Regions from separate parts of the Paenibacillus sp. BC26 genome, predicted to be linked through region 3. Evidence: riboswitches for the same ligand, from Rfam matches in the RefSeq annotation. Region 3 holds a riboswitch; each other region holds the start of a gene.

Region 1 (10,007 bases), on a different contig from region 3:
TCGACTACGACGCCGTTGCCGCTCCGGGCGCCGGCATTGCCGCTGCCGCCGCTGCTGCTGCGCCTTCGGCGGCGGGAGCTCCCGCAGCGGAAGCGCAGGCGCCGCGCTCGCCAGGCATGAAATATGCGCATTACGCCCCGCAGGGGCTGATGCACTTGGTCAAGGGCGACGCTGACGCCGTCTCCGCCTATATTGAGGCGGAAGTCGGCGCAGCGAAAGCGCGCGGCGAGCGCACGGGCGTGCTCGCCTTTGCCGAGCATGCCGCTCGGTACGACGCCGACTGCGTGCTCGTCGTCGGCAGCCTGGCGCAGCTCGAAACGGCTGCGCACGGCCTCTACAATGCGCTGCGCGAGTTTGACAATCGCGGCGTACAGCGCATCTGGGCCGAAACCTGCTCGGAGCAGGGTATCGGCCATGCGCTCATGAACCGCTTATCCAAAGCGGCCGGCCACGCGGTGGTCCACGTCTAGTGACGGTGAGTTCCGCGTGCCGCGCCAAGCCATGCGCGATCGCACTTACTTGCGGCCAACTCGTGCGCCAAGCGTCACCGTCCCGTACCCGTACCACCAGCGCGCCAAGCGCCACTTCCCTAGCGCACTAAACCCGCGCCACCCACAACCTTCCCCAGGTCATCTTTCCAACCTTGTCCGCATATGCTTGTGGAGAGGTTGCGGACAAGGAGAGGATGAAATGGTGGAGGCGGGCATGCATGCCGGACAATTGCTGACGCTGCTGATTATTGCTGTGGCACTGGGGATGGATGCTTTTTCGCTGGGTGTCGGCATTGGGCTCAAGGGCATTCGGCTGATGGATATAGCAAAACTTAGCGCGATCATTGCGCTTTTTCACATGGTCATGCCGCTCATGGGCATTTTCACGGGCAAATACGTCAGTACGCTGCTGGGCGGCGTGGCGACGACGGCGGCCGGTGCGCTGCTGCTCCTGCTTGGCGGCCATATGATCTACAGCTCGCTGCGCGGCGATGCGGTGGAGTCGATCGACTACCGAAGCTCATGGGGGATGCTGCTGTTCGCGCTTGGCGTGAGCATCGATTCCTTCTCTGTCGGCATCTCACTTGGCATGTTCGATACGGACATGCTGCTGACCGTACTGCTGTTCGGCGTTGCCGGAGGCTTGATGTCCGTTTTTGGGCTGCTGCTCGGTCGTAAGGTAGGCACAAGTCTCGGCGGGTACGGGGAAGCGTGCGGCGGCGTCATTTTATTTACATTCGGTTTGCTGTTCCTGTTCTAACAGAACGGCATCTTATAAGGAGTGAAATCAATCGTGAAACGGATTCTATTCGTGTGCACGGGCAATACATGCCGTTCGCCAATGGCTGAAGCGCTGCTTCGGGCGAGGTCCCAGCAAAGGGGCATGCAGCTTGATATTCGTTCCGCAGGCGTGTCCACGATCGATGGACTGCCTGTTTCCAATCATGCGCGGACGGCGCTGTCCAGACGTGATATTGTGCACAGTGGTACCTCGAAGGCGCTCGAAGGCGGCTCGATTGCGTGGGCAGATCTTATTTTGACGATGACCGCCAGTCATAAAAGGCAGCTGCTGCAGCATTTTCCGGCTGCGGTGGACAAGACGCATACGCTGCTTGAGTTCGTGAACACGGATCCCAAAGTGTTGGCGAACATCGCCGAGCTGGAAGGGCTGTACTCGAACTGGCAGATTAAGCAGGCGCTGGGACAGCCGCTGACTCCGCAGGAGCGGTCCAGGCTCCTTGAGCTGGAGCAGCAGATCCCGAGCTTCGATGTGGAAGATCCTTTCGGCGGCTCGCTGGCGATGTATGAGCAGAGCGCCAGCCAAATCGAAGCCGCGCTCAACCGTCTTCTCGATCGACTGAAAGGATAAGTGTATTTGTCTGAAGGCTTTTCGTGGCTCTTTAATAAGGTGAAACTGCGCTCGCTGTCAAACGATGGCAAGCGCCGTTTCTTCCGGCAACGATTGATTTTGAAGCCAAAATCCGTTATGATAAAAGCAACTAAAGACGGTTTCCGATGTAACTGGCGACGAAAGTGGGTTAAACCACGGTGGAGCATCGGATCATACGGCCGGTCGCCTGGGCAAAGAGCAGCGTGCGCAAGCATGCTTGCTCTTTTTTCGTCTTTTTCGGCGAAATCAGGTATACTAATGCCATTGTGAATCGACAATTTCCGCCATGTGCGGTTCTATTGGGAGGAATATGGATTATGAAAATCGCCATCGGCGCAGACCACGCGGGCTACCGCTTGAAAGACGAGCTGGTTCCGTTTATCCAATCGCTTGGCCACGAGATTGAGGACGTAGGCTGCGATTGCGCCCAGTCCGTAGACTACCCGGATTATGCGCTTCCTGTTGCGGAGCTTGTTGCGCAAGGCAAGGCTGAACGCGGCATACTCATTTGCGGTACGGGAATCGGCATGTCCATCGCGGCTAACAAAGTCAAAGGCATTCGCTGCGCACTGGTGCACGATATGTTCTCGGCCAAAGCAACCCGCGAGCACAACGACACCAACGTACTGGCAATGGGGGAACGCGTCATTGGCCCGGGCGTAGCGCAAGAGATTATCCGGATTTGGCTCGAGACGCCGTTCTCGGGCGGCGAGCGTCATGTCGGCCGCGTGAACAAAGTGATGAAGCTTGAAGCACAATATGCCGATGCGGCAAAATCCGAGTAAGGGGCGTACCCAGCGATGAGCGACCACGGCCACGGAATAAGCAGCATGGATTCGGCACAGCTGACCAAGGATGTAGAAACCGTTGTCCGCGAGCTTGCAGCCGTGTCCGGCATTCGCCAAGGACAGCTGCTTGTCATCGGCGTGTCGACCAGCGAAGTACTCGGCCAGCGGATCGGGACATCAGGCACGCTGGAAACGGCAGCCGCGATCTATGCGGGAGTCGAGAAGGTACGTCAAGAATTGCAGTTTTATCCGGTTTATCAGTGCTGCGAGCATTTGAATCGGGCACTTGTTATGGAAAGAGAAGCCGCCGAGCGGTATGGTTTGGAGCTCGTTTCGGCTATCCCCGTGCGCAAAGCCGGCGGCTCCATGGCAGCCTACGCGTTCCAGAAACTGCAGGATGCCGTGCTGACCGAGACGGTTCAGGCCCATGCGGGCATCGATATCGGCGACACCTTCATCGGCATGCACTTGAAGCGTGTAGCGGTACCGGTGCGACCAACGATCCGGGCAATCGGATCCGCGCATTTGACAATGGCTTACACCCGTCCGAAGCTGATTGGCGGGGAACGTGCGGTTTACACGCGGGAAGCGGCAGGCCCGGCAACGGATGCCGGCACATGCGACTAATATATTTATTTTACTGAGGAGGACTTATCAACATGGAAAACCTACGTAAACAAGATCCTGAAATTTTGAAAGCACTTGGCCTTGAGCTGCAGCGTCAACGCGACAACATCGAGCTTATCGCATCCGAGAACATCGTTTCCGAAGCGGTATTGGAAGCAATGGGTACTGTACTGACGAACAAATACGCAGAAGGCTACCCGGGCAAACGTTACTACGGCGGCTGTGAGCATGTGGATATCGCCGAAGATATCGCACGCAACCGTGCCAAAGAATTGTTCGGTGCTGAGCACGCGAACGTGCAGCCTCACTCCGGCGCACAAGCTAATATGGCAGTTTACCTGGCTGCGCTAAACCCAGGCGACACGGTTCTTGGTATGAACCTCGCGCATGGCGGTCACTTGACGCACGGCAGCCCGGTTAACGCATCCGGTCTTCTGTACAACTTCGTGGCATACGGCGTTAACGAGAACACTTTTACAATTGACTATGCAGAAGTACGCAAACTGGCGTTCAAACACCGTCCGCGCATGATCGTTGCAGGCGCATCGGCTTACCCGCGCATCATCGATTTTGAAGAGCTTGGCCGTATCGCTAACGATGTAGGCGCATTGCTCTTCGTTGACATGGCGCATATCGCAGGTCTTGTAGCAGCAGGCTTGCACCCGAGCCCGGTTCCGCACGCACACTTTGTAACAACAACTACGCACAAAACGCTTCGCGGACCTCGCGGCGGTATGATCCTTTGCCGCAAAGCATGGGCGCAAGCAATCGATAAAGCAGTATTCCCAGGTTCCCAAGGCGGACCTCTGATGCACATTATCGCGGCTAAAGCAGTAGCTTTCGGCGAAGCGCTTCAGCCTTCGTTCAAAGAATACGGCAAGAACGTTGTCGACAACGCGAAGGCGCTTGCTGACGGTTTGATCGAGAGAGGCATCAACATCGTTTCCGGCGGTACGGACAACCACTTGATGCTGATCGACCTTCGCAACCTGAACATCACAGGTAAAGACGCGGAGCACGTGCTCGATTCCGTACAAATCACAGTCAACAAAAACGCGATTCCGTTCGATCCGACCAGCCCGTTCATCACTAGCGGTATCCGTATCGGTACACCTGCAGCGACTTCCCGCGGCATGGGCGTAGACGCAATGGCTACCATCGCAGAAGTAATCGCTATGACGCTCAAGAATCCAAAAGACGAGTCCGTTCTGGAAAAAGCACGCGGTATGGTCAGCGACCTCGTGTCGCAATACCCGCTTTACCCTGGCATGACTTACTAATATCGGTTTGACCAAAAGGCGGAGCAGGGTTGATCCCTGTGCCGCCTTTTTTGCGTTCCGCAGCATGCATGCTGTTGGCCGGAATCGTTAGTCTGAAGGTGGCGCAGGGTAGAAACCTATGCCGCCATTTTGCGTTCTGCAGCATGCTCCGAGCCGGAATCGGTAGTCTGAAGGCAGTGCAGGGTAGAACCCAATGCCACCTTTTGCGTTCCGCAGCATGCGAGCCGGAATCGGTAGTCTGCCGGTGGCGTTGTCCCTCATACAACCGGACCTTCAACTCTAACGAATCGTAGAGGTCTTATTTCGCCCAAATCACCCTATTTGGAAATCTAACGAATCCCACAGGTCTTATTTGGACTCCAAGCACCGTATTCCGCTCCAATTCGCACAAATAAGACCACTACGATTCGTTAGAAAAATTTATGGCCCAATTCCGCTCAAATAAGACCGCTACGATTCGTTAGCGACTCACCACAGCAAAAAAACTGCCCCGCCGCTGACAACAGCATCTTTAGATGTCCTATTTCTAGCTGTCCCGCCCGCATAATTACCTGTTTTCCACAGTCTCGCCGTCCGTAGTTCTCCGCTTGCTTTCCGTTGCCGCCGTCCGCCATCCCACCGCTGTATTGTCCCGCGCACGCAGTCCGCAGTCGACCCGCTATCCACTGCTTACTGCCAGTTACCGCCATTCCACCATCAACTGTCCACAGTGTGGCCAACGCGCCGTCCACCATCAACTGTCCACAGTTGTGGCCAACGCGCCGTCCACCGCCAACTGTCCACAGTGTGGCCAACGCGCCGTCCACCGTCAACTGTCCACAGTGTGGCCAACACGCCGTTCACCGCCAACTGTCCACAGTGTGGTCAACGCGCCGTCCACCATCAACTGTCCACAGTTGTGGCCAACGCGCCGTCCACCGCCAACTGTCCGCAGTCTGGCCAACTCGTCGTCCTCGCCAACTGTCCACAGTGTGGCCAACTGGCCGTCCACCGCCAACTGTCCACAGTGTGGCCAACTCGTCGTCCACCGCCAACTGTCCACAGTGTGGCCAACTGGCCGTCCACCGCCAACTGTCCACAGTGTGGCCAACTCGTCGTCCACCGCCAACTGTCCACAGTGTGACCAACTCGTCGTCCACCACCAACTGTCCACAGTGTGGCCAACGCGCCATCCCAACACCGTGCCATCCAGTGATCTCTGCCCGCAGCCATTCCGCTATTCCACCACCGCCCACGGGAATCACTCACTCCAGCCCCTTAACACTTGTCGATAAATTTATGTTGCAATCGCTTTCTTGCAGGTTATATAGTGAGAGTGCGAGTCAATCCGAAACGTTTCGGGGCGGCCCGTAATCGGATGAAAACGAAGGAGTCGAACCGATCATGAAACTTGGAATCATTGCAGATTATCGTGTTGAAAGCTTCGATTATGCGGCCAATCTCGGCTTGGCCTTTTTAGAGTTTTGCGTCAATGTGGGCACGCCTGCTTCTACTTTCACGAGCCTTGTGCCGGAGCTGAAAGCCGCGAGTGAGCGGACAGGCGTTGCGGTTGCTTCCATCGGACGCTGGGGTCCGGATCGGATCAATAAGGATGGCAGCATCAACGAAGAGGAGCTGAAGGCATCCCAAGCGCTTATCGACGCGTGCCAGGAGCTTGGTTGTCCGGTGTTCGTAGGCGGCTGCAATTACATCGAAGAGCTGTCCTATTACGATAACATCACGGCGGCGATTAACTACTTCTCCGTCCTGATTGAATATGGCAAAACACGCGGGATTTCCATTGCGACGTACAACTGCCACTGGAACAATTACATCGTGGACGATGCAGCGTGGAAGCTCATTCACGGCCATTTGCCGGAGCTTGGCATCAAGTACGATCCATCGCATGCCCGTTATGCAGGACAAGATTACTTGAAAGAAATCGTGGATTGGGGCTCGCGCATCAAGCATATCCACATCAAAGGCTCGGTCATCATTGACGGCAAACGCTTCGACGATCCGCCGGCCGGCATGGATCAAACGGATTGGGGCACGTTCATGGCGATCCTGTACGGGGTTGGCTACCAAGGCGGACTGAGCATCGAACCGCATTCCCACACCTGGACGGGCGAGCTCGGCGACAAAGGCGTACAGTTCACGATCGACTACTTTAACCGCCTGCTGCTTCGGGGGTAAGGAATGTAGAGGATGGCAAAGGGGATAGCCAAGCCCTGATGCCATCTTTTTTATTCCGTTGACACCTCACTGGCTCATTTATGGTTGTCCCAATAGGCAACTCGGACCCCAAATGCTGCTCAAAATGCAACATTTCCACCTTCCTGACCGTAAAACACCAAGAATGTTGCGCGAAAGGCAACTTTCTCTTAGAAAATGAACTTTTTACAACCTATACGGTGCTAAATGTTGCATATTACGCAACATATCTAACTTCCCGATCGCAAGTAGTTGCTTTTGTTGCACTTCGTGCAACATTTACTTATTACGAAGGTGACTCGGAAGTGTCGGAGGTGACTCGGAAGTGTCGGAGGTGACTCGGAGGTGTCGAAGGTGACTCGGGGCTGTCGAAGGCGGCTCGGAAATATCGAAGGTGCCACGGAGGTATCGAAGGTGTAAGGCACTTCAAGGACATCCACACGAGCATCATCACCCCGAATCTTTTCCTAAATTTAGCGAAAAATAATCAGCACATCAGCCTCGGCATGATATGATGGCCCTATATCCCAACAAAGGCGGTGAGCCTCCACGTATGAGCATTTTTGGATTTGTTTTCATCCTTATATTAGTGTTTATTGTCATCAAGCTCTTCCAATCCCGAGGGACCCAGCAGCAACGATCAAGCGGGTTCAATACCCGCAACGGCGGCCGCCGATCTTCAACTGCACCGCCGATGCGCAAGCCTCCGGAATATCTCGGCGTACCCGAGGGACATCCGGCGCGGTCGGCTGCCGAGCGGCTCGAAGCCGCGCTGTCGCCGGACTTTGAAGCGCGCGTGAAGGACCGCGTGCTGAAGCGCACCCCGAGCATGCGCGAGGGGGAATGGCAGTGGCAGTGGTTTGAGCTGAAGCGTTATTTTCTCATGTGCGGGGTGCTTCGGAATGTTCCGATGTACAGCGTGCGCGTGGATGAAGTGTGGCATGAAATGCTGATGTTCACCCGGGAGTATGAGCAGTTCTGCAAGCAGTTCTGCGGTGGGACGATCCATCATGCTCCACACGGTTCGGATGCGAAGCCTGCACCGGGAGAACGCGCCTGGTTCGATTGGATCTACGGCGAGCTGTTTCTGCCTGTGCCGGTAAGCGGTCAGCTATGGGGTGCTTTTTATCGGACTCCGCTGCCTAGGGAGCTCATGTATGAGCTGGAAACAGGAGATCCTTCCGAGCTGCGCAGCAAACGTTTCAATGAGAAGGCGGCAGCCCAGTTTGGCGATTTGGATGCAACCATCGATTACTTAATTGAGCGTGGAAGCAAGCTCGCATCGTCCAAAGACGAACCCGTCCACAACCGTGTAGCAGACTCTTCCGACATGATGTCGACAGGCGTGCTCTCGGGGATGTTTTTCTACTCTTCATTCGGGCCGAGCGACAACTTTCATAATCAGATGGATGAGCATCAAACCCAGGAACAGCGTGACGCGAACGGAGACGGGGCGGGATCGGATCCGATATGCAGCGGCGCCGATCAGGATTCCTCTGACTTTAATGACGGCGGCGACTTTGGCGATTCCGGTAACGGAGGCGGCAGTTCCTGCTCGGGCGGAGGCGATTCCGGAGGCGGCGGCGAATCCGGAGGCGGTTCATCCTGCGGAAGCAGCTGTGGCGGCAGTAGTTGAGACTGAGATCAGGTTCACGTAATTCATACCTCTTTCGGGTATACTTTGCATGTGTTTCTTGCGTTCCATGGCCCACATAGCACATTAATGCGCCGAATGTTATAATAGTCAGTTGAAGAAGCATTTCAGGAGGATGAATAGAACTATGGGCAATCTCACAATTTGCGACCATCCGCTTATCCAGCATAAGCTGACCTTTATTCGCGACAAAGATACGAAGACCAAGGATTTCCGTGAACTGGTCGATGAAGTCGCCACCATGATGGCGTATGAAATTACAAGAGATTTACCGCTTGAGACGACTACCGTCACGACGCCTGTCATCGAAGCGACGAGCAAAATCGTGTCCGGACGCATGGTGGGGCTCATTCCGATTTTACGCGCGGGACTCGGGATGGTGGAGGGCATGCTCAAGCTGATTCCTTCGGCTAAAGTCGGTCACATTGGGCTGTTCCGCAATCCGGAAACGCTCGAGCCGGTTGAGTATTACGTCAATTTGCCGGCTGATGCAACAGAGCGTCAGTTGATTGTGATTGATCCGATGCTCGCTACAGGCGGTTCGGCGAACGCGGCCATTCAAGCGCTGAAGACGCGCGGCTGCACGCAGATCAAGCTCATGTGCCTCATCGCGGCGCCGGAAGGTGTGGCGGCCGTACAGAAGGCGCATCCGGATGTCGATATTTTCTTGGCTTCGCTCGACAGCCATCTTAACGATCACGGCTACATCGTACCAGGTCTGGGCGACGCCGGCGACCGTATGTTTGGCACCAAATAATCAGGCGTCAGCATCTGGGGGCTTTATTTGCTACGCTACAATTAGGAGTGACATGCTTTGGCTAAAATTAAAGTGATGACGATATTTGGCACCCGACCGGAAGCGGTGAAGATGGCGCCATTGGTACTGGAGCTGGAGAAGCATCCGGAGGAGATTGAGTCCGTTGTCTGCGTAACGGCGCAGCATCGCCAAATGCTCGATCAAGTGCTCGATTTCTTCAAAATCACGCCGGAATACGATCTGAACGTCATGAAAGATCGCCAGACGCTGACGGAGACGACCGTCAAAGTGCTAGAGGGCCTGGAGCCGATTCTGCGTGAAGCGAAACCGGACATCGTACTCGTGCATGGCGATACACAGACTTGTTTCTTGGCCAGCTATGCTTCCTTCGTGCAGCAGATTCAAGTTGGACATGTTGAAGCAGGGCTGCGCACATGGAACAAGATGTCTCCGTATCCGGAGGAGATGAACCGTCAACTGGCCGGCGTTCTATCGGATGTGCATTTCGCACCGACGGACAGAGCGGCAGACAATCTGCGCAAAGAGAACAAATCGGAGTCTACGATCTACATAACCGGCAACACGGCGACAGACGTATTCCAATACACGGTGGACAAATCCTTCACGCATCCCGTTATCGAATGGGCGGCGGGCAAGCGCATGATTCTGATGACGGCTCATCGCCGCGAAGCGCTGGGCGAGCCTCATCGCAATATTTTCCGCGCGGTGAAACGGATTGCCGATGAATTCGAAGATGTCGTTGTCGTGTATGCGGTGCATTTGAATCCTGCCGTTCGCGAGCCGGCGAATGAAATCCTTGGCAATCA
Region 2 (10,007 bases), on a different contig from region 3:
TTTTCAGAAACGATTCATACTGTTTTCATCTTCGTCGGTTATGCTGGAGGTAACATGCTGAGTAGGATGGGGGATTGGACGATGCCTGCCGCAATACTGGTCATCGAAGACGATTATTATATACAAGAGCTCATTGCTGAGTTTCTACGGGCACAACAATATGAGGTGGATGTAGCAGGGGACGGACTGGAAGGCTGGGAAAAATTTCAGCAGTCGTCGTATGACCTCGTCATATTAGACTTGATGCTGCCTTCCATGCACGGCTACGAGATATGCCGCAATATTCGCGAGCGCTCCGAAACGCCGGTCATCGTACTGACGGCTCTTAGCGAAGAGAAGGATCAGCTGCGCGCCTTTGAGGAAGAAGCGGATGATTATGTGACGAAGCCGTTTTCTTTTCACGTCTTGATGAAGCGGGTGGAGGCTGTCCTTCGGCGCACGCGCAGCGGGCAGTCCGGGGAGCAGCTGTTTGACGGAAGATTAAGGCTGGATGCCGATGCGTACAAAATCTTCGTCGATGGCAAGCTCATCGATACGACGACGAAGGAATTCGATATCCTGCACACGCTCGTACATAACGCCGGAAGGATAATGACACGTGATATGCTGCTGGACAAAGTATGGGGTTACGACTACTACGGCGACTCCCGCATCGTCGATGCTCATATTAAGAATATCCGCAAGAAGCTCGGGATCTCCGTCATTCGTACGGTAAAAGGGGTCGGCTACTCGCTGGAGTCTGAGCTGGCGTTGGTGGAAGGATGATCCGGCGCAAGGGGATACGGTTTAAAATCTTCATGGTTACGGCTGCGCTGCTGGTCGTATCCGCGCTTCTCATCTACTTGACTCTCTACTTCATGCTGCCGGGTTATTATAAGAACATCAAGCAATCCCGGCTCGAAAGCAGCTTCAGCGAACTGGTGAAACAGATCGACGGCGTGAGTGCGGCCGATGCCATTCCGCTTATGGCGAAGTTTGGTCAAGAGCATAATGCGGCGCTCATGATCCGCGATAAGGAGGGGCAGGGGTATTATATCCCGCCGAGTTATCGGGGCATGAACGGCTGGCTGTCCCGTAATGCGAGTTACCTCGGTATGCGAAAGCAGCTTGAAGCGGGTCGGGTGATCGATGGCCGTGAGATTGCGAAAGGGCCCGGCGACGGTAATGGCGGCGGCCCGAACATGCAAATGCTGAGCGTCGATAAGACGATTAAATTCGCAGAAAGCGATGATCCTTATACGCTGTCCGTGGATGCTCCGCTGCAGCCGATCGGGGAAGCGGCGGATGTCATCTTGCTGTTCCTGCCCTACATGCTGATCCCGATTCTCCTTATTGCAGTGGGTGGTGCGCTCATCTATTCAAGGTTAATCGCGCGGCCCCTTCTCTCGCTTAACCGAGTGGCAAAGCGGCTGGCCAAACTCGACTTCTCTGTAACGAAGCCTGCGCTGAACACGAAGGATGAGCTGGGTGAGCTGTCGTTTAGCCTCAGCAAATTGGCGGTTAATTTGCAGCTGACGATGGGGGAGCTGCAGGATGCCAACGCGCAGCTCAAGAGCGATATCGAGCAGGAACGTGAGCAGGAAGCGAAACGGCGGGAATTTGTGGCGACGATTTCGCATGAGCTCAAGACGCCGATAACGGCGGTCAGCGGTCAATTGGAGGCGATGATTGCTAACGTGGGCTCCTACCGCGATCGGGACAGATATTTGCGCCAATCGTATACGATTATGCAGGATATGGATAAGCTTGTGCACGAGATCCTGGAGCTGTCGAAGCTGGAAAGCCGGGATTTCCGTCCGCTGATGCGCAAGGTGGATCTAACCGAATTGGTACGGGAATCGATGAATAATATGAGCTACTTGGCAGATGTCAAACATATGCAGCTAGAGGTCGAGCTGCCGGAGGAAGCGATGATTACGGCCGATGAGCGGCTCATGTCGAAGGCTGTGGCGAACATCATCACCAATGCCGTTCAATATTCCGGCGATGCGGAGCGGGTCGTTGTTCGGTTATCCGAGGAGTATTGCGCAGCAGATGAGGGGAGCGAGCTGCAGGTGAAGTCGCTGCATCCGTGGTACAGGCTGGAGGTGCTGAACACCGGCGTGCAGGTGGAGGAGTCGAAGCTGCCGCGATTGTTCGAGCCGTTCTACCGGGCGGAGCAGTCGCGCAGCCGCTCCACCGGCGGCAGCGGACTGGGTCTCTATATTGTCAGCAAAGTACTGGATGCTCACGGCGCTGAATATAGCATCGCCAATACGGCTGAAGGCGTACGCTTCAGCGTAAGGGTGCAGGGAGCGGCTTGAGCCATAGTAGGAACAGGGGAACCGGACATTAGATTCTGTCGCGAACGACAGCTAATGTCCGGTTTTTGAGTTGTTCGATTTCAGCGATAAGGGAAGTGCGTTTCGCAGCGTAATGGGCTTTTATCCCTTCATCCTTCAGTGCGGCTAAATTGATCTCCACCGTTAAGAGCGCGGATTGCGCAGCGGCTTCAAGGAGTAAAGCGCCGATACCGAGATCAGAGATGACATGCGCATTCGTGCAGGAAGCGATGCTTAGTGTAGACAGCAGCGCCGCTCTGCACACCTCCATCAGTCGGAGCGGAGCTTCGATGGCGGCAATGGTCGCGTTATGGAGCGCCTCTTGGCGAACAGCCTTTTCTGACTCATTCTGTTTAGGCAGCTTCAGTGCATGCATATAACCGTCGAAGGCTGAAATGTCCTCGGCGAGCAGCGATTCACACGCGGCGGAAAGCCGGTGCATCTCGTTCAATGCAGCGTTAACTTGAAGCCGTGCATCGGCGTACTTCTCTCCCTGCGAGAGATGGGCCGCCATTGCGGTCATGGCTGTGCCGAGGGCTGCGGCAAGGGCAGCGGCGCTTCCGCCGCCCGGAGTGGGGTCGGCGCTGGCCGCCTTCTCTAAGAAGCGGCGGATGGAATCATCCCATGATACTGTAGTCATCGTCACGCATCTCCTTTCATCGACGTTTGGATATCCATGGCTTTCATCAGATTGCGAAACAGAATCGCGGTCGTTAAGGTGCCGACTCCGCCGGGAACCGGTGAGACAGCAGCGGCCGCGTCGCTCAGATCCGAAGCGGCATCGCCGGTAATCGAACCGTCCGCAAGCTCGTTAATGCCTGCGTCGATGATGATTAAGCCCGGATGCACCATATCCTTTGTAATCATATCCGGTTTGCCAACCGCCACGATGGCGATTTCCGCATGTTTCAGCTGAGCAGCCAGATCCGGCGTCCTGGAATGGCAGACAGTCACGGTTGCATGCTCCCGTTGAAGGAGATGAAACAGCGGAAGGCCGACGGTCTGACCCCTGCCGACTAAAGCCACGTTGCGACCCTCTAGTTTGTACCCGTAATGCTTGAGTAACCCGATGCAGGCCTGCGGCGTTGCGGGATAAAGTCCCGTGTCATTGCCCGTGTAAACGGCTAGCTTATTAGATGGAGTGACGCCGTCGATATCTTTGGCAGGGGCGATGCAAGCTTCAATTGCAGCTGCCGATAGATGCGCGGGCAATGGCAGCTCCAGCATAATGCCATGAACGTCTTCATCCTCGTTAAGCGCAGCGATGACGCGCTTCAATTCCTCTTCCGAAACATCGTTCGCGAACGTATGGAGCTGAAACGAGATACCCAGCTTCTCGGCAATCTTCTGCTTGGAGCGCGCATAGTAAGCCGAGGCAGGATCGCCTTCGACCAGTAGTGTCGCCAGAGACGGCTGTTTTCCATTCTTCTTCCATTCCTCAACGCGGAGCGCTATTTCCGAATACACGAGCTCAGCCGCTTCTTTCGCCTTTAGAATAAGGGCCATTAGAGATCCTCTCCTTCATCCTGAATGTACGATCGATAAGAAACGAAAAAAAGCATTCGCAGACAGGCCGGTCCTCAGACATGGCCAGTCGCAAATACTTCTCCCCAGGCGAACGGTGTGATTCGATCCGCATGCTCCCTCGTGGTTCATTCCACTGATTTCGCCAGTTGCATGCAGCATTATTTTCCTAGAGTGTAGCACGAGGAGGTGCCTTTGAACAGGGCTGTGCTATAATGTTGCTGATTCTTGGGAAACTGCGAAAGGAGCAACGCGCTTGTGCTGACAAACTGGCTGTATCCCCATTGGCTGCGAAATCAAGTCATTCGCAACAAAATTATCGCGATCTATATTCCGCTGATCATTGTGCCGCTCCTTGTGCTGGGCTTTGCGTCCAATACCATCTATACGAATGCGATTGTAGACAAGACGATCAGCAATGTGAGCGACAACTCCTCGCTGATCATTACGCGCATGAATGGTATTCTCACGAATGCGGAAAGCTGCGCCAATATACTGACGATCAACTTAAACCGCGTCATTCAAGACCATAACAAAGGCGAAATCAGCCGGGAGCGTTCGCTGCTGCTGTCGACCTTGATTACCAATCAGCTTAGCTTCGCGCTGCTTGTTTTTCCGGATGTGGAGAGCGCTGCATTCATTGATACTTATGGCACGATCTATGGCACATCGGCTGCGATTGAGAACGCCGGCGCGCCTCAGCCGGAGACGCTTCTGCAGACCCCGATGATGAAGCGCATTCGCGAAACGACCGGCCAGAACATCTGGTTTCCGATGGACAAAAGAAGCTATCTGACGCTCGGAGCGGACGAGCCTGTTCTTACGGTGGGCAAGAAAATCAATAACATCTACACCGGCCAGGAGCTTGGGCTGCTGGTGCTTAATGTGAAGGAACAATCGCTTTCGGCGATTTACAATAACATCGGCAACGATCAAAGCGGCAGCTACATGCTGACCGATCAAGCAGGCACGATCGTCTCTTCTACGCATAAGGAGCAGCTGCTCAAGCCCGTGGAAGACAAGGCGCTTAGACAGTGGATCAATCAGACAAACAGCGGTTCGACAATCGATCGTTTCCTAGGGGAGAAGCTGCTTGTCATCAGCTCGGAAATGCCTAAATTCGGCTGGAAGCTGATCTCCATGGAACCGTTTAATGCGTTGACGGCGGATAATCGCAAAATTACGGCGCTCATCATGACCATCGGCTTCTTCTGTTTCTTGTTCGCGCTGATGGGCGCGGGTATTCTAAATCGGCTCATCGCCAGGCCCATCGTACTGTTGACCAAGTATATGAAGCTGGTGAAAGAAGGGAATCTTACCATTCAGCTGCCGGTCAAATCGAACGACGAGCTGGGCCTGCTCGCATCCGGCTTTAATACGATGCTTACGCGCATTAATTTGCTTCTCGATAATGTGCGATTCGAACAGAAGAAGAAGCGGGAGTACGAGCTGGCCCTGATTCAATCCCAAATCAAGCCTCATTTCTTGTACAATACGCTCGACGTGATCTATACGCTCTCGGAGATAGGGCGGGTCAAGGATGTGCAGCGCACAACCAAATCGCTGGCCGATTATTACCGCATCGTCTTAAGCCAAGGGAAAGAGGCGATTCCTCTTCAGGATGAACTGCAGGGGCTGCGCGATTATTTGGCCATTCAACGGATCCGCTATGCCGATGTGTTCGATTACCAAATCGATGTCCAGCCGGAAGTGCTCTCTTGCACCGTGTTAAAACTGACGCTGCAGCCGCTCGTGGAGAATGCCATCTATCATGGGCTGAAGACAAAAGGGACGTTCGGCCACCTCATCGTGACAGGCGGCATCGAAGGTCAGGATTTGCTGCTTACCGTTAAGGACGACGGAGTCGGCATTCCGCCGGAAAGGCTGGAGACGTTGTTGCGGCCAAGCGTTGATTCAACGAACACACCCGCCGCAGTGCTGTCTGCTGCCGGAAATACCGGCAGTTCGTTCGGGATGCGCAGCGTGGACAGCCGGATTAAACTGTATTTTGGAGAAGGGTACGGACTGACGCTAATCAGTGAGCCCGGCGTGGGAACAGAGATTCAAGTACGATTGCCTATGGAACAGCATGAGGAAACAGGAGGCGGCAGGCATGTTGAATTTACTGATCGCAGATGATGAGTCTATATTCCGTGAGTATTTACGCACGGTGCTGGACTGGGAGCTGTACGGCTACCGGATCATTGGGGAAGCGAAGAATGGGCTGGAAGCGCTCGAGATCGCGCAGCAGACAACGCCGGATATTGCGCTTGTCGATATTACGATGCCATTTATGGACGGGCTGGAGCTTGCGCAGCGGTTGAAAGAAGACTACCCCGGCATCAGCATTGTACTGATCACGGGTCATAATGAATTCGACTATGCAAGGCGCGCGCTCAAGCTCGGCGTCGAAGATTATATCTTAAAGCCCTTTTCCAAGGATGAGCTGACGCTTACGCTGCTGAAGCTGCAGGAGCATCACCGCAAACAGAGAGAAGAGCAGTCGACGCATTTGAAGAATCTGCAGCTCATGAAGGAGAGCGTGCTGAACCGGCTGGTCAGCGGAGAATTGGCGGAGCATGAGGACGTGCTTCTGCAGCAGCTCAGCTCTTACCAGCTGCAGCTGGATGCCGAGGCTTATGCGGTGGCATGCATTGAGATCGATGAGATCGATCGCAAGTGGGGCGAGGTAAGCGAACGGCTGCTGTGGAAATATGCCGTGACCAACATTCTTGCGGAAGCGATGGAAGATTCCGGAGGGAAGCCCGTTATCTTCAATGGACCGGAAGGGCGCATCATCTGTCTGTACGGTTTGCCGCATGGCACAGGCACCTCGAACACAGGCTCGCAAGCCCAGGCCGAGCTTCCGAAGCTGGAGCCGTTCGAGAAGCTGTGCATGCTGATCAAACGCTATTTGAAATTAACGATCACCATCGGGGTTGGCCAAATTTACAGCGGGATTGGAGGCATCCGCTGCTCATACGAAGAAGCGCTCACGGCGCTTCAGAATAAGTTCGTGCTCGGCAATGATCGCGTCATCGCTTTCGGGCAGCATATCTCGAAGGAAGGAACAGGCGTGCAATATCCGCCGGAGCTTGGCGATGAGCTGCAACTGCTGCTTCGCGCGCAAGATGATGTGAGAATCGATGCTAAGCTAAGTGAGCTGTTCCGGCACATCCGGGAGCAGAAGCTGTCTATCGACTATACTTATGTGATTTGCATGAGCCTCGTATCGGTCTGTCTCGGTTATGTCAGCGAAGCAGGCCAGCCTATCGAGGATTGCTTCGGCGAGCATTTCTTCCCGTATCACGAGATCCGCGAGCTAGCTTCCATAGACGAAGCGGAGCGGTGGATGAAGGAGCTGTTCACCAAGGCCGTCCACTATACGAGGCGATACAAGAAAACAAGATCGTCCATCATCGCGCAGGCGGCAAAAGCTTTCATCGAGGAGCAATACGGCGATGCCGAGCTTGGGGTAGAGAAGGTAGCGCAGCATGTATTCATCAACGCCAGCTACCTGCGCGCCGTGTTTAAGAAAGAGAACGGGATGACCGTCACGGATTACATCACGCATATTCGGATGAATAAAGCGAAGGAGCTGCTCGGAGCAGGCAACCGCAAGCTGTCGGACATTGCGGAGAGCATCGGATACAGCGACGGCAGCTACTTCAGCAAGAGCTTCAAGAAGTTCTTCGGCTGGTCGCCGAGCGAATACGAGAATCGGATAAAAGGGAATGAAACGATGCGCGGATAATACAAAACGCCATCGTTTTTTCCATTATCGGGGGAGAAACGGCATTTTATAATGAGAAACGTAAGGGAAGCACACAGTAATAGGGGAGGGTATTAAAGATGAAAAAATGGACACTAATGCTTATTTCAGCTGTGATGGTAACTGGTTTGGCGGCTTGCGGCTCGAATAACGACACAGAGAAAAACGCGAACACGGGCAGCACCAACAAGCCGGCCGAAGAAGGCACGAACGCTCCGGCAGAGAATACGGAGCCGGTGAAGCTGCGGATTTACGCGCAATATGCGGATGACGATACGAAGAAGCCTTACGATTATGCGGTTGCCGAGCTCAAGAAAGAAATGCCGAATGTGGAGCTGGAGCTCGACGTACAGGCGCAAGATGATGGACAGAAGCTCAAAACTTATGCAGCTACAGGCAATCTGCCGGATATTTTCCAAGCGGGTCTGGACATTATCAATACATTGAAGAAATCGGGCAACATTCTGGAGCTTGACCAATATGCCGACAAGTTCGGTTTCAAAGACAAAATGCAGCCGAGCGCGATGAACACGCTCGTTACGGAAGACGGCCACATCTATGCCTTCCCTTATGCCGGCAATGAGCTGGCGCTGATGTTCTACAACAAAGAGCTCTTCGAGAAAAACAACGTGAAGGTACCTACTACTTACGACGAGCTGATGACGGCGGTCAAAGCGTTCAACGAGAAAGGCATCACGCCGCTCTCCCTATTCGCGAAAGAGAAATGGCCGACAGTAGCCCTGTTCGATATGTTCGCGACTCGCACGGAGCCGGCCGGCATTACGAAGCTGGACAAAGGCGAGGCGAAAGCAAGCGACCCGGCGTTCAAGCAAGCGGCGGAGCAAATCGTTACGCTTGTACGTGCGGGCTTGCTGCCGAAAGGCGCAACGAACCTCAACTACGACCAAGCGGCAGCGCTGTTCCATGAAGGAAAAGCGGCGATGTTCGTCAACGGTCAGTGGGAAATCGATGCTTCGACCAAAGCGCTTGGCGACAAGCTGGCTTACATGTATATCCCGGCAGCAGATGCAGCGGCCTATGAAAGCGCGAAGCTGAACTTCAGCGGCGGCGGCGGTCCCGGCGGCTATGCGGTCAGCTCGGCAACGAAGGATCCTGAGCTTGCGGCGAAAGTAGCGGCGTTCATCGCGGAGAAATATGCGGAGTACAAATACACCGAGCGCGGTACGCCGATCGTGGCAACGAAGGTCGATAAAGCGATCATCAATAAATTCCCGCCAACGATGGAGCAGCTGGCCAAAGATATCCCTAGCATGAAAACAACCTCGTTCGCATGGGGATTGAGCAATCCGAAGTTTAAAGCAGCCATTGAGGATGCATCGCAAAATCTAATGACAGGCAACTATACGGCCGAGCAGTTCGTGCAGGATGTAGACAGTGCAATTGAGGCTTCGAAGTAAGGCGGACGTTTGAAGTATGTAGGACGAAACATGAAGCATGAAGCGTGAAGCACCGTCCGATAGCGGTGCGGCGCGTAAGCTAACCGGAAAAACCCATGCCGGCTTCCCGGTATGGGTTTTTCTTCTCTATAGGTTTGATTTCATAACAAAGGAAGTGGCGGCATGAGAAAATACCTGGGCAACAAGACGGCAATTCTACTGTTTATTTTACCGGCCCTTTTACTATATACCATCGTTGTGTTCTATCCGGTCGTGCAGGTCTTCTATCGCAGCTTGCTGGATTGGGATGGGTTGACCGAAGGGAAGTTCATCTTCCTCGACAACTATACGCGACTGTTCCATGACCGCATCTTCAGAACTTCCGTGTATAACGGCGCGGTGTTCGCGGCAGTCATTGCGGTTGTGCAAATCGTAATCGGCACGCTGCTTGCCTTCGCCGTAGCGGAAATCGCCATGCGCGGCCGTAAATTCGTGCGGATCAGCGTATTTATTCCCGTCGTGCTGTCCATCACGGTCGTGTGCCAGCTGTGGCTTGCGATGTATAACGGCGAGTATGGCTTGCTGAATAAGCTGTTTGAGGCGCTTGGCCTTTCGTACCGCCAGGATTGGCTGACGGATGAGAAGACGGCAATCTTCGCGCTCGCAGCCGTTAATGCTTGGCAGTACATGGGGTATCACTTCGCACTGCTGCTGGCGGCGGTCAAATCGGTTCCGGAACATTACATGGAAGCGGCACGGATCGACGGGGCCAACAAGCTGCAGGCCCATGCCCGCATTACGATTCCGCTGCTTTCCGAAACTTATAAGTTCTGCTTGGTGCTGGCGCTCACGGGCGGCTTGAATGCTTTTGCAAACATGTTCATTATGACCGGCGGCGGCCCGGGTACGACTACGTATACGCTAACCTACATGATGTATCGCTCGGCGTTCCGAGTTGGCGAGTTCGGTTACGGCAGCGCCTCGGCGGCGTTT
Region 3 (10,007 bases):
AATGATTATAGATTCCATACGTTAACGGAGCTTCCATTAGGATACTGATGATCCATCCAATATAATTAATTTTATTGGTGACCGTACTAACGATAATCGAAATGATCACGAACATTAAGAAGTGCAGGACAGCCGGTTTCCAGTTCCCTGATAAGCTCTGTCTTGCTCTGGCACGAATTTGAGGACGAGTGAGCATGTGTCGAATTTCCCCCTGCTATCTGATAGTGGATTGCAACCCCATCTTACCTTGCCAAGCCGGGACTTCACAACCGTTTTATTTCCATTGCTTGGTTAGAATGACCCATTCCACGATGACAAGATCGATGATGATAGCCGTCCAAATATTCACTTTCAGTATCTCTTCGATCATTCCTTCCCTACCCGCCGGCAGAGAAAACCCGTTCAACAACCCATAGGTTAGCAGCAGCAGCGGAACCGCCAAACGTGCGCATACGGCTACCAGCGTAATACCATAACTGCGAATCATCCACTTGCGATGCTCATCGAACCTCCGATGTACCGCAGTCCGATACCCTTTCCAGCTGGTGAACAGCCAGAGACCGGTCAGCACGAGGAATGATACCGCTTTTGTAAAATCCTCGACGTACAGAATGACCACCAGAGATAGAATCCCGCTTAGGAAAACACTGCGGACGTACGCGCGTCCCAATAGACGATGCACACGAGGATAACGCTTGCGGATATATCCCACGAATTGACTCCAACCCGTCAGCAGGGCGACAAAAGCAAAGGAGATATGCGCAACAAGTGCCGGGTATTGAATACTCACGGAGGAGATGCCCACACGACTGTTATCCGGATCAAAAGTCATATACGGGAGCATGAACGGAATCATCACCCCAACCGATACCACCAGCAAAATCCACCAACGCCTATTCGCCTTCACGACAATCACGCCACCTACGTTTTCTTTTCATTGTACCTGTTCATTCTATCGAATCCGTAAAGGATTTCTAAAAAAAGACTAAACAAGCCTAGGATGGCGGCGTAAGCTCAAATGTCCAAGGTCCGCGGATCACGACTTCCGGACGGACGATCTTCACGCTTAACTGCTTGCTGCCCTGCTCCATGTCGACCTCCATATATAAAACCTCACCCGTTTGCTCATCCAGTTTGAACATGCTGCTTCTATCCAAGCCGAAATTAAACAACGATGCTGTCGCCTGCTCGTCATAGTGCATATCCAGGTAAAGCCGCAAATTAGTCTCACTTACGCGTTCCACTTTCGTAATCGTGACCGGAAAACCGGCGATTTCGAAAGTTTGATTCAGATGGTCGTTTGCAGCCGTCGGCACCTTAATTTGCGTCTCATCATTATACGTAACGCTGATTTCAGGCAGCGTCAGGGTATAGCGGTCACTTGCAGCTCCCTTCGGTACGCTAAAGAAGAATTCGCTAGCCGGACTGCTGACACCCGGAATGTTCTCGATCTCCAGCTTCTTGCCAGCTCCATCAGCCACCTGCAGCTTCCGGTTATCATCATGCAGGTACACACCGAAAATGCCATAATCTCCGACTTGGAAATCATTAGAATGGCGAGCGACCAAGGAAACTCTGACCTTCTCGTCCATCCGGTCTGTAATGGCCGTTATGGAGACGCCGGCAGCTGTATCCGTTGCACCTAATTCCGAATAACTGGCGTAGGTCGCAGCCCTCGACAGGTTAACGTCCACTTCAACAGCAGGATCAAGCGGCAGAATCAGTTGAACGGATCCGCTAAGGTCCAGCTTGCCTTTATGCCAGAAATCGGAGGTCCACTTCGCCCCACCCCAAACGGCCATAGAAGAATCCAGGGTGAACTTCATTCCCTTCTCATTCACGACCTCAATCTGTTTGAACCGCGGCGCATCTGTCCCTGCCATCGTGATATAGGTCATCTCTTCATCGGACATGAATCCCGTGATAAGAATCGACCCATCCCCGACCTTAACCGTAATCGGCTGCTTCATCACATACCGTTCCATAGGAACGTCTTCTTCTTTCACAATGCCGATACCCGGCACAAATTGCAGCGCCTTCTGAAGGGCGGCCCATACTCTGGAGTGGTCTGCCAGTGCCGCCATCAATAGAAATACGGCTATCGCTGCTGCGACCGCGGCAATTCTTCGCTTCTTTGCCGGTTGCATGGCGCCGCTTATTGGAGTGCCGATGGCTTGCTTCTGTTCCGCAGCCGCTTGTTGAATGCCCAGTCGACTTCTCAGCCCCAGCTCGGGAGGTATAGGTATCGATTCCAACCGCTCTTTAATTGGATTTGAACTCACGGCTATCCCCCTCCTCTACTCGCATTCGAAGCTTCTTAAGCGCCCGGTACAGCAATGTTTTGCCCGTTCCCAGCGGAATGCCCATCATCTCAGCCGCTTCCCGGATCGTAAAATCATAATAAAACCTCAGCAGGATGACGTGCTTCTCCTCCGCCGTCAAGTATGCTATGAGATCCCGCAACGATACGGAAAGCGGAATATCTTCTTCGTCCTTTACAGCCGTCAAATGGTCCAACAAGTCCGGACTCCATTGCACTTCTTTCTTTCGTTTGCGCAGCATGTCGATCGAACAACCGATGGCGATCTGGATGAGCCATGTTTTGAAGTACTGCGGTTCCTTAATCGTTGCGATCGCTTTATACGACTTGTAGGCCGTTTCTTGTACGACGTCAAGAGCATCCTCCGAGTTGCCCAAATAAACATAAGCCGTTCGGTAAATATCCGCTTCATATTGCTGAAACAGCTCTAAAAACGCCTGCTCATCACCTTGCTGCGCTTTCTTGACCCGCTCGATAATCCCCATCACCTGCTTTACTTTTACCTGCCTAACGATTAGACGCACAAGATCGCCATTTGGCTCTGCTTTTCAAATAAACGTTTCCCTCTTGCAGCCTCTGCCTCTTTGCCCCCAATACAAAAAGCCGAGAAGCTCCACTAACGGAGTTCCCGGCCTTCATTTATTCCACTCACCTGTTACTTCGCAATATCCTCGTAAAAGTGTCCCGCCGCGGTGCTGACATACGGGCCCAGCCAGAGGTATCCGATACCGAGCGTCGGGATGCACAGCAATGCCCATCCGATGAAGGAGAGGTAAAGCGTAAACAACCGCCACTTGTTCCCCGCCATCAAGGCTTTGCTTCGGTCGATCGCCTCAAGGGGCGCTATACCCGGATTATCCCGCAGGATGAAATAGGATTGCGAATAGCGAAGGGCCGCGATAATACCCGGAACGATGAGCAGCAGCGTCCATAACATCGTAAAGACCGCCATGACAACGTAGACTATGAGCGTTTCCTTGTACCGCTGAAACCCGCGAAAAATATCTGCCGCCGCCGGGATCTTCCCTCGCGCGAAATCCAAATAATGATTATAGATCCCATACGCCAACGGAGCCGTCAACAGAACGTTAATGATCCATCCGATGTAGTCGATTTTATTCGTGATGCTGCTGATTAGGCCTGAAACAACCATGTACAGCAAGAAGTGAAGTACAGCCGTCTTCCAGTTGCCGGCTAAGCTTTGCCTTGCTTGAGCGCGAATCTCTGAACGACTAAGCATATATCAGTTTCCCCCCGAAATAGTATCGTTTAGCTTCAAACTATACTACGTCGGATAGAGCGGATTTAGTCCGATTCGGTTTATTTCGTCGTTTCCTTCCCTTGCACGGCTGCACTTACATCCCTTCCGCCAATAGGCCGGGAGAGCAGTTCAATCAACGAAAGCGGTGTATCGGCCATCTCGATCTGATCTCGCATTTCCGGACTCTCGTCCTCCATCTCTTGCATCGATTTATATAGATTATATAACAATCCCATTATACGGATCCTCCAACCTCGGCAAGCATGCCGACAAATTGTCTGCCAAACTGTTTGCAGACCTCTTTCTCGGCGGGACTTGGCCCGAATTCTATTTTCAGCCCATCGAGCACAACCTCTGAGCCCAGTTCCTTGAGTTTATCCACTAAGATGTCTACGGCAACTCCGTAAGCAGAGTAAGAGGAATCGCAAGATCCGAACACGGCGGACTTGGTTCCCTGCAATTGCAGGCCGTTCATTTGCGCATAGTAATCAAGAAACTCATCAGGCAGCTCGCCGTCGCCCCACGTATACGCACCAAGGACAATACCATCGTAAGCCGCCATGTCGGCAGCAGCAGCATCCATTACCATCTGAACCGTGAGTGTACCGCCTGCTTCACGAATGCCTTGTGCAATTGCATCCGCCATATCCTCCGTATTACCTGTCATGCTCGCATAAACCAGCAGTATATTAGCCATGCTTACAACACTCCTTTACCCTATGTCTCCATAGTCTCTTGCTTGGGTGTGCGTTCCTTACGTCCCGCATTTCCTCTCTCATATTAGTTGATAATGATTCTCATTGTCAATTAATCTTTTGAAAATAGTTCCTTTTCCTTGATGACCTTTGTCCATTTAGAGAACAATGTGCAAGTACGATGGGTCTGATTCAGCGGGAGCGTGCCCATGTTAAAAAGGCCGGAACCCCTTGTGTAGCAAGGAGTTCCGGCCTTTGAAGCCAAGCATTTATTGGTACAGGACAACCTTAGCCATATCCGCTATGCGGTACAGCTTGTCTTTGTTAGTAAGTGATCGAGTAAGCACGCGCAAGCCCAGCAAAGTGTTGTGCAGGCTCTCAGCGAGATCCTCAGCGCTCCGTGTCGACGTAAAATCGCCGTTCTGCTGCCCCCTGCTGATCACATCAGCGAGCATTTGCTCCCAGTAAGCAAAGCTCTCGCTCACTTTGGCTCTTGCCTCGGGATCGCTCGAAGCCAGTTCAACCGCCATATTCACCATCATGCAGCCAACAGGATTATCTGCACTCGTGCCCTGGATCGTGTAATCGAATATAAAATCGATTGCCTGCTTCGGCGTAGAGTTCGGAATGAGCGCACCGAGCCGATTGTTGGTCAGCGTTTTGTACCGGTCAAACGCCCTTAGATATAGCATATGTTTATCGCCGAACGTATCGTACAAGCTTCTGCGGTGAATGCCCATACGCTCGACAAGATCATTAATCGATGTTTTCTCGTAGCCCTGCTCCCAGAACAGCTTCATTGCCTTCAGCAGCACGACGTCTTCTTCGAATTCTTTCGCTCTAGCCATAAGCATACCCCTTTCCAGTCGATTTTACCATATTGAGAACAATCGGTAAAGAATCCCCTGACAAGGTGTCCTATACTCCGGCGGCTTTTAGGCTTAACGATATACCGGTGCACCGAACGGGGATGAGCCGCCGCCTCCGTCAACACTGATTTCGGCGCCTTGCACGTACGAAGCATCATCCGAAGCCAGGAACAAAGCTACGTTTGCGATTTCTTCCGGTTCACCCAAACGGTTTAGCGGAACCGATCGCGTGAGCTTGGCTTCCATTTGCGCCAGCCCTTCCGGCTGACCCCAGATCGGTGTGCGAGTAGGGCCGGGAACGACTGTATTTACGCGAATGCCTCTAGGCGACAATTCGGAAACAAACACTTTCGCCATGCTCGCAACGGCCGCTTTGCTCGCTGCATACGCTGCCCATCCCGGGCTTCCCGCATTAGCAAGCACCGAACCGTTCAGGACTACCGAAGCGCCTTCCTTCAAGTAAGGCAATGCGGCTTGTACGGTGAAGAACACGCCCGTCACGTTCACGTTCATGACTTCCTGGAATGCGGCCAGCTCCGTACCGCCGAGCGGAGTATGACCGCCAATGCCGGCATTGGCGAACACGACATCCAGTCGGCCGAATTTCTCAACTGCTGCAGCCGTTGCCTTCTCCAGGCTCTGCGGATCGGTTGTTTCGGCTTGAATACCGAAGCTGTTCGACGCACCAAGCTCCTCCACTGCTTTGTCCAGCGTAGCCTGATTACGACCTGTGATGACAACCTTAGCTCCCTCAGCTACAAACAACTTCGCCGTTGCAAAGCCGATCCCGCTGTTACCACCTGTAATGAATGCTACTTTACCGTTTAATTTACCCATTTTGTATCGCTCCTTTGTCATTTGTTTATTATGATGCACCAATTGAGAATGATCATTCTCAAAAGAGTAAAAAAATAAAATGTACTGCAAACTATGCTTGGCTGCCAACTTGACCGCAGCCCTTACGGGAATGATCGTTCTACTATTGCGAATAAAAAAGGAATGCATCCTCACTCACGATTGCTTCCTTCTTGCTTACGAATTGATCATATCATATTGGGAACGATCAGTAAAGAATAAATTTAAAGCTAGCCCACTCCTGTGGACTAGCGCGATTTCTTCATGAGCGCACCCAATCGTATTCCATCAAACTTGCTGCCAGAAGCGCCCGTTCCTCGCCCAGCAGCTTACCTATTACATACAAAGACGCATCGATCCCCGCTGAAACACCGGCCGACAAAATAAGCTTCCCATTGTCCACATAACGCGCTTCTTCATGAATTTCTGCAGATTCCGGCGCTATTGCCCGCAGCTCATGCATCGCAAGGCGGTTCGTAGCCAGCTTCAATCCATCTGCCAGCTGAGCCTTCACTACCAGAAGAGCGCCTGTGCACACGGACAGAAGCAGCTCCGCTTCTCCGGCAGTTTGGTTGATCCAGTCCAACATGACAGGATTGTGCATTTCGGTTCTGGTGCCCGGTCCTCCGGGAATGACGAGAATGTCCGGCTTCGGACAAGTCCGGAAGCTGTAGGCCGGGTTAATGCTCAGATTGCCAAGCGCATGAATCGGACCATCATGTTCAGCTACGGTAAACACATTGAAGTCCCGGCCATAGTTGCTGCCGGATAGGAACGCCTCGAACGGCCCTGCAAAATCCAGCACTTCCACGCGATCAAAGATCAGAATCGCTACATGTCTTGCCTGCCGCACCTGCTCCATCTCATCATCTCCCATGAAATAATAAAAAGCGCTCAGTCCAAAGACCAAGCACTTCGCCCAGGCGTACGGCATATGAATATGTGCTCCCTCGTGGTACTCCACGTTTACGCCAGTCACACACACCGAATACTGCTTATATTGTAGTCCGAATATTTAGTCAAATCAACGATGAAGTTCTATTAGGGCTGCATCGGCCTTCCCTTGCCCGATTGTCCAAATACCACTCGGATAACAACCTCGGCTGCAAGCAGTAGGAAGAGAATAGCCCCATAAACGCCGATTGTGTAGCTGTGCGTATAGGACAAACCGAATCCTTGGTGAACTACATAAGTAATCGCATGAATGCACAAATTCGTGTAGCAGAACGCGTAGCTTCTGATCATCCAATTGCGGTGGGCGATGCGCTGTTTTCGTCTTATTTTCACAATCGCGATCACCGTCATGGCCGTCCACAGCATGCTCAGCAGGTTCAACGGAACGCTGTTCAGCTTACCGCCGGTCGCATAAGGCGCCATGTAGCCGGAAGTGAGCACTACGACAAGGATCGCGCCAAAATAAACATACCCGATAGCTCGGTGCGCGCGCCGGTAATGGGTCTGAACCTTCGTGGCAAAATTAACCGCTCCCGCCGCCATCGCGATACTCGCACACACCACATGGACATACATCACATTAAGCCAAACCGGCTTGTTTAACGGATGCTTTAGGTTGATCTTGTGACTCAGAAAACGCTCCGCCTGGGGATCCACGAAGAAATTGATGGTGATCACATATACGATAAAGCCGACCGCAATCGTCAGCATAAACCGATAGAGAATTTTAGACTTCTGCATAGCTGGGCTGTACCTCGTTTCAAAAATGAAAACTCAACGCCGCGGTCCTCCGCACAAGCACAGCGCTCATCGGAACCGGAATTGTTCAAAATGAATGGAACCCGCCACCCCGATAAACCGATGCGAGATCCGCCATCCTCGGTAGCCTATCCGCATAACCCGCCGAACCCCCGGAATCCTCGGCGCCACCGATAGGAGAATGAGCAGGACAAAACCCCCAAAAGCAATATAGCCGGGAGCCCGTCCGGGAGGGACCTCATTCGGATTAAGCGGCATGACGAGCAGATGGAGGAAAAGCAGCAGAAATACAAATATACCCGCGTTCCGGTGGACGACATACAGCTTATCCAAGCCGCCTAATAATCGTTCCAATACCCGGATTCTCGTTGCGAGCAATAAGGTGAAGGCCATCATAATCATCATTGTCGAGCCGATCACTTCGCCCAGATGACGCTGGGCAAACGAAGGCTGAAGCCCGTGATCCACAGGTGGAAAAGCAATCCACACGGCTGCATTAATTAGCGGTAGCAAGAAAATAAAAAAATGGCGAGGCTGCAGCATGTACGTGCTCCTTTTTCGAGAAGAATCCTTACTTCTGATTCTACCATAGACCCCACTCGAAAAATCTCACAGTACGATGAACATCTGCGTATAGCCTCACCATAATTTGATTACTCTTGGCTGAATTCGACTTTCTTGACCCAGCCGAACGGATCCGCAACGGCACCGGTTTGGATGCCTGTCAGCGTATCATAAATCGACTTCGAGAGCTGGCCGGTCACGCCTTCGCTGATCACGAGCTTCTCTCCGTTCCAGTTCATTTCGCCGATAGGCGAAATAACGGCTGCGGTACCGGTTCCGAAAGCCTCTTCCAGCGTACCGTTGCGACCCGCTTCATAAAGCTCCTCAATGGAAAGCACTCTCTCCTCAACAGGAACATCCCAGTGCTTAAGCAGCTGAATAACCGAGTTGCGTGTAATACCCGCTAGAATACTGCCGTTCAGTGCAGGCGTTACGACCGTTCCGTTGATTTTGAAGAACACATTCATACTGCCGACTTCTTCGATATATTTGTGCTGCGTGCCATCGAGCCACAGAACCTGCGTGTAGCCTTCTTCCTTAGCGGCTTGCTGCGACTTCAAGGCCGCCGCATAGTTGCCGGCTGTCTTCGCTTCACCCACGCCGCCTACAACTGCACGAACATAGTGGGATTCCACGTGGATTTTGACCGGATTGATTCCTTCCGGATAGTAGGCGCCAACAGGCGACATGATAATGATGAATTGGTAATTCTCGGATGGAGACACGCCAAGCGTCGCTTGTGTGGCAATGACGAATGGGCGAATATACAGCGATGTACCCGGCAGATCCGGAATCCAGTCTTGATCGACTGCGATGAGCTGCTCCAGCGCTGCAATGGCCACATCAATATCCAGATCAGGCACGCTCATACGATCGTTGGAACGGTTCATACGGGCAAAATTATCGCGAGGACGGAACAACTGAATGCCGCCGTCTTCGGTTTTGTAGGCTTTCAAGCCTTCGAAGATGGTTTGTCCATAATGGAACACTTTCGCGGCCGGGTCGAGTACGATCGGCTGGTACGGCGTGATGCGCGGGTTATGCCACTCTTGCTCGACACTGTAGTCCATTACAAACATGTGATCGGTAAAATAGATACCGAAACCTAGCTGATCCTGCGCTGGCTTCGTCTTCTTGTTCAGACTGCGTTCGATCGAAATGGCGTTATTGGCTGCTGTCATGGTTGAATCACTACTCCCTTACTTTCTAATTGGTGATTGCATACTACCACCTGTTGAGGTATATATAAAATATCTATTCTGTTCACTATCCATACCTTTAAAGTATGCAAAGAGAATATAAATTGGGGATGTTTAAATGGACTTTCGACAGCTCAAATACTTCTTGGCCATTGCACAGGAGAAGCAGATTACACGAGCGGCGAAGCTGCTGCATATGGAGCAGCCGCCCCTTAGCAGGCAGCTCATGCTGATGGAAGATGAGCTCGGCGCCCAGCTGTTCGAGCGGAGCCGGACCCAGCTGACATTGACCGCTGCAGGGCGGCTGCTTAAGGACCGGGCAGAGTCGCTGCTGCTGCAATTAGACGAGACCATGAAGGAAGTCAAAGAGCTTGAGCTTGGTGTGCGAGGTACGCTCTCCCTGGGTGCGGTTGTTTCCTGCGTTTCCATACTCCCGGGGCCGATCCAGCAGCTGCGCGAGAAGTTCCCTCAGGTCACGTTTAAGATTGCCGAGGGCGACCATTACCTGCTGGGCGAAATGCTGGAGAGACG

Evidence for each region. Region 3 has a riboswitch for ZMP and ZTP ahead of BM412_RS28875 (DJ-1/PfpI family protein). Riboswitches for the same ligand answer to the same signal wherever they lie in the genome.
Region 1: it holds a riboswitch for ZMP and ZTP, as region 3 does, so the genes downstream of both, rpiB (ribose 5-phosphate isomerase B) here and BM412_RS28875 (DJ-1/PfpI family protein) in region 3, are expected to answer to the same signal.
Region 2: it holds a riboswitch for ZMP and ZTP, as region 3 does, so the genes downstream of both, BM412_RS24765 (bifunctional 5,10-methylenetetrahydrofolate dehydrogenase/5,10-methenyltetrahydrofolate cyclohydrolase) here and BM412_RS28875 (DJ-1/PfpI family protein) in region 3, are expected to answer to the same signal.

What each region holds. Positions count from the first base shown of each region.
Region 1 is NZ_FPAD01000005.1:390,439-400,445, forward strand. Features, by position in the region: gene BM412_RS27720 (L-threonylcarbamoyladenylate synthase) at 1-470, shown strand, start outside; gene BM412_RS27725 (manganese efflux pump MntP) at 691-1,251, shown strand; gene BM412_RS27730 (low molecular weight protein arginine phosphatase) at 1,285-1,860, shown strand; ZMP/ZTP riboswitch at 1,999-2,081, shown strand; gene rpiB (ribose 5-phosphate isomerase B) at 2,199-2,666, shown strand; gene BM412_RS27740 (TIGR01440 family protein) at 2,682-3,296, shown strand; gene glyA (serine hydroxymethyltransferase) at 3,329-4,576, shown strand; gene BM412_RS27755 (sugar phosphate isomerase/epimerase family protein) at 5,960-6,751, shown strand; gene BM412_RS27760 (glycine-rich domain-containing protein) at 7,323-8,405, shown strand; gene upp (uracil phosphoribosyltransferase) at 8,551-9,180, shown strand; gene wecB (non-hydrolyzing UDP-N-acetylglucosamine 2-epimerase) at 9,238-10,007, shown strand, end outside.
Region 2 is NZ_FPAD01000004.1:259,971-269,977, reverse strand. Features, by position in the region: gene BM412_RS24780 (response regulator transcription factor) at 82-765, shown strand; gene BM412_RS24775 (sensor histidine kinase) at 762-2,303, shown strand; gene BM412_RS24770 (cyclodeaminase/cyclohydrolase family protein) at 2,332-2,961, opposite strand; gene BM412_RS24765 (bifunctional 5,10-methylenetetrahydrofolate dehydrogenase/5,10-methenyltetrahydrofolate cyclohydrolase) at 2,964-3,827, opposite strand; ZMP/ZTP riboswitch at 3,923-4,008, opposite strand; gene BM412_RS24760 (sensor histidine kinase) at 4,104-5,984, shown strand; gene BM412_RS24755 (response regulator) at 5,959-7,599, shown strand; gene BM412_RS24750 (ABC transporter substrate-binding protein) at 7,698-9,035, shown strand; gene BM412_RS32670 (hypothetical protein) at 9,073-9,201, shown strand; gene BM412_RS24745 (carbohydrate ABC transporter permease) at 9,198-10,007, shown strand, end outside.
Region 3 is NZ_FPAD01000006.1:89,785-99,791, forward strand. Features, by position in the region: gene BM412_RS28835 (DUF975 family protein) at 1-196, opposite strand, end outside; gene BM412_RS28840 (DUF2306 domain-containing protein) at 275-907, opposite strand; gene BM412_RS28845 (hypothetical protein) at 996-2,282, opposite strand; gene BM412_RS28850 (sigma-70 family RNA polymerase sigma factor) at 2,263-2,844, opposite strand; gene BM412_RS28855 (DUF975 family protein) at 2,976-3,560, opposite strand; gene BM412_RS32285 (hypothetical protein) at 3,641-3,817, opposite strand; gene BM412_RS28860 (flavodoxin) at 3,817-4,278, opposite strand; gene BM412_RS28865 (TetR/AcrR family transcriptional regulator) at 4,546-5,124, opposite strand; gene BM412_RS28870 (SDR family NAD(P)-dependent oxidoreductase) at 5,218-5,982, opposite strand; gene BM412_RS28875 (DJ-1/PfpI family protein) at 6,263-6,934, opposite strand; ZMP/ZTP riboswitch at 6,911-6,989, opposite strand; gene BM412_RS28880 (DUF2306 domain-containing protein) at 7,042-7,695, opposite strand; gene BM412_RS28885 (ferric reductase-like transmembrane domain-containing protein) at 7,762-8,256, opposite strand; gene BM412_RS28890 (branched-chain amino acid aminotransferase) at 8,367-9,458, opposite strand; gene BM412_RS28895 (LysR family transcriptional regulator) at 9,595-10,007, shown strand, end outside.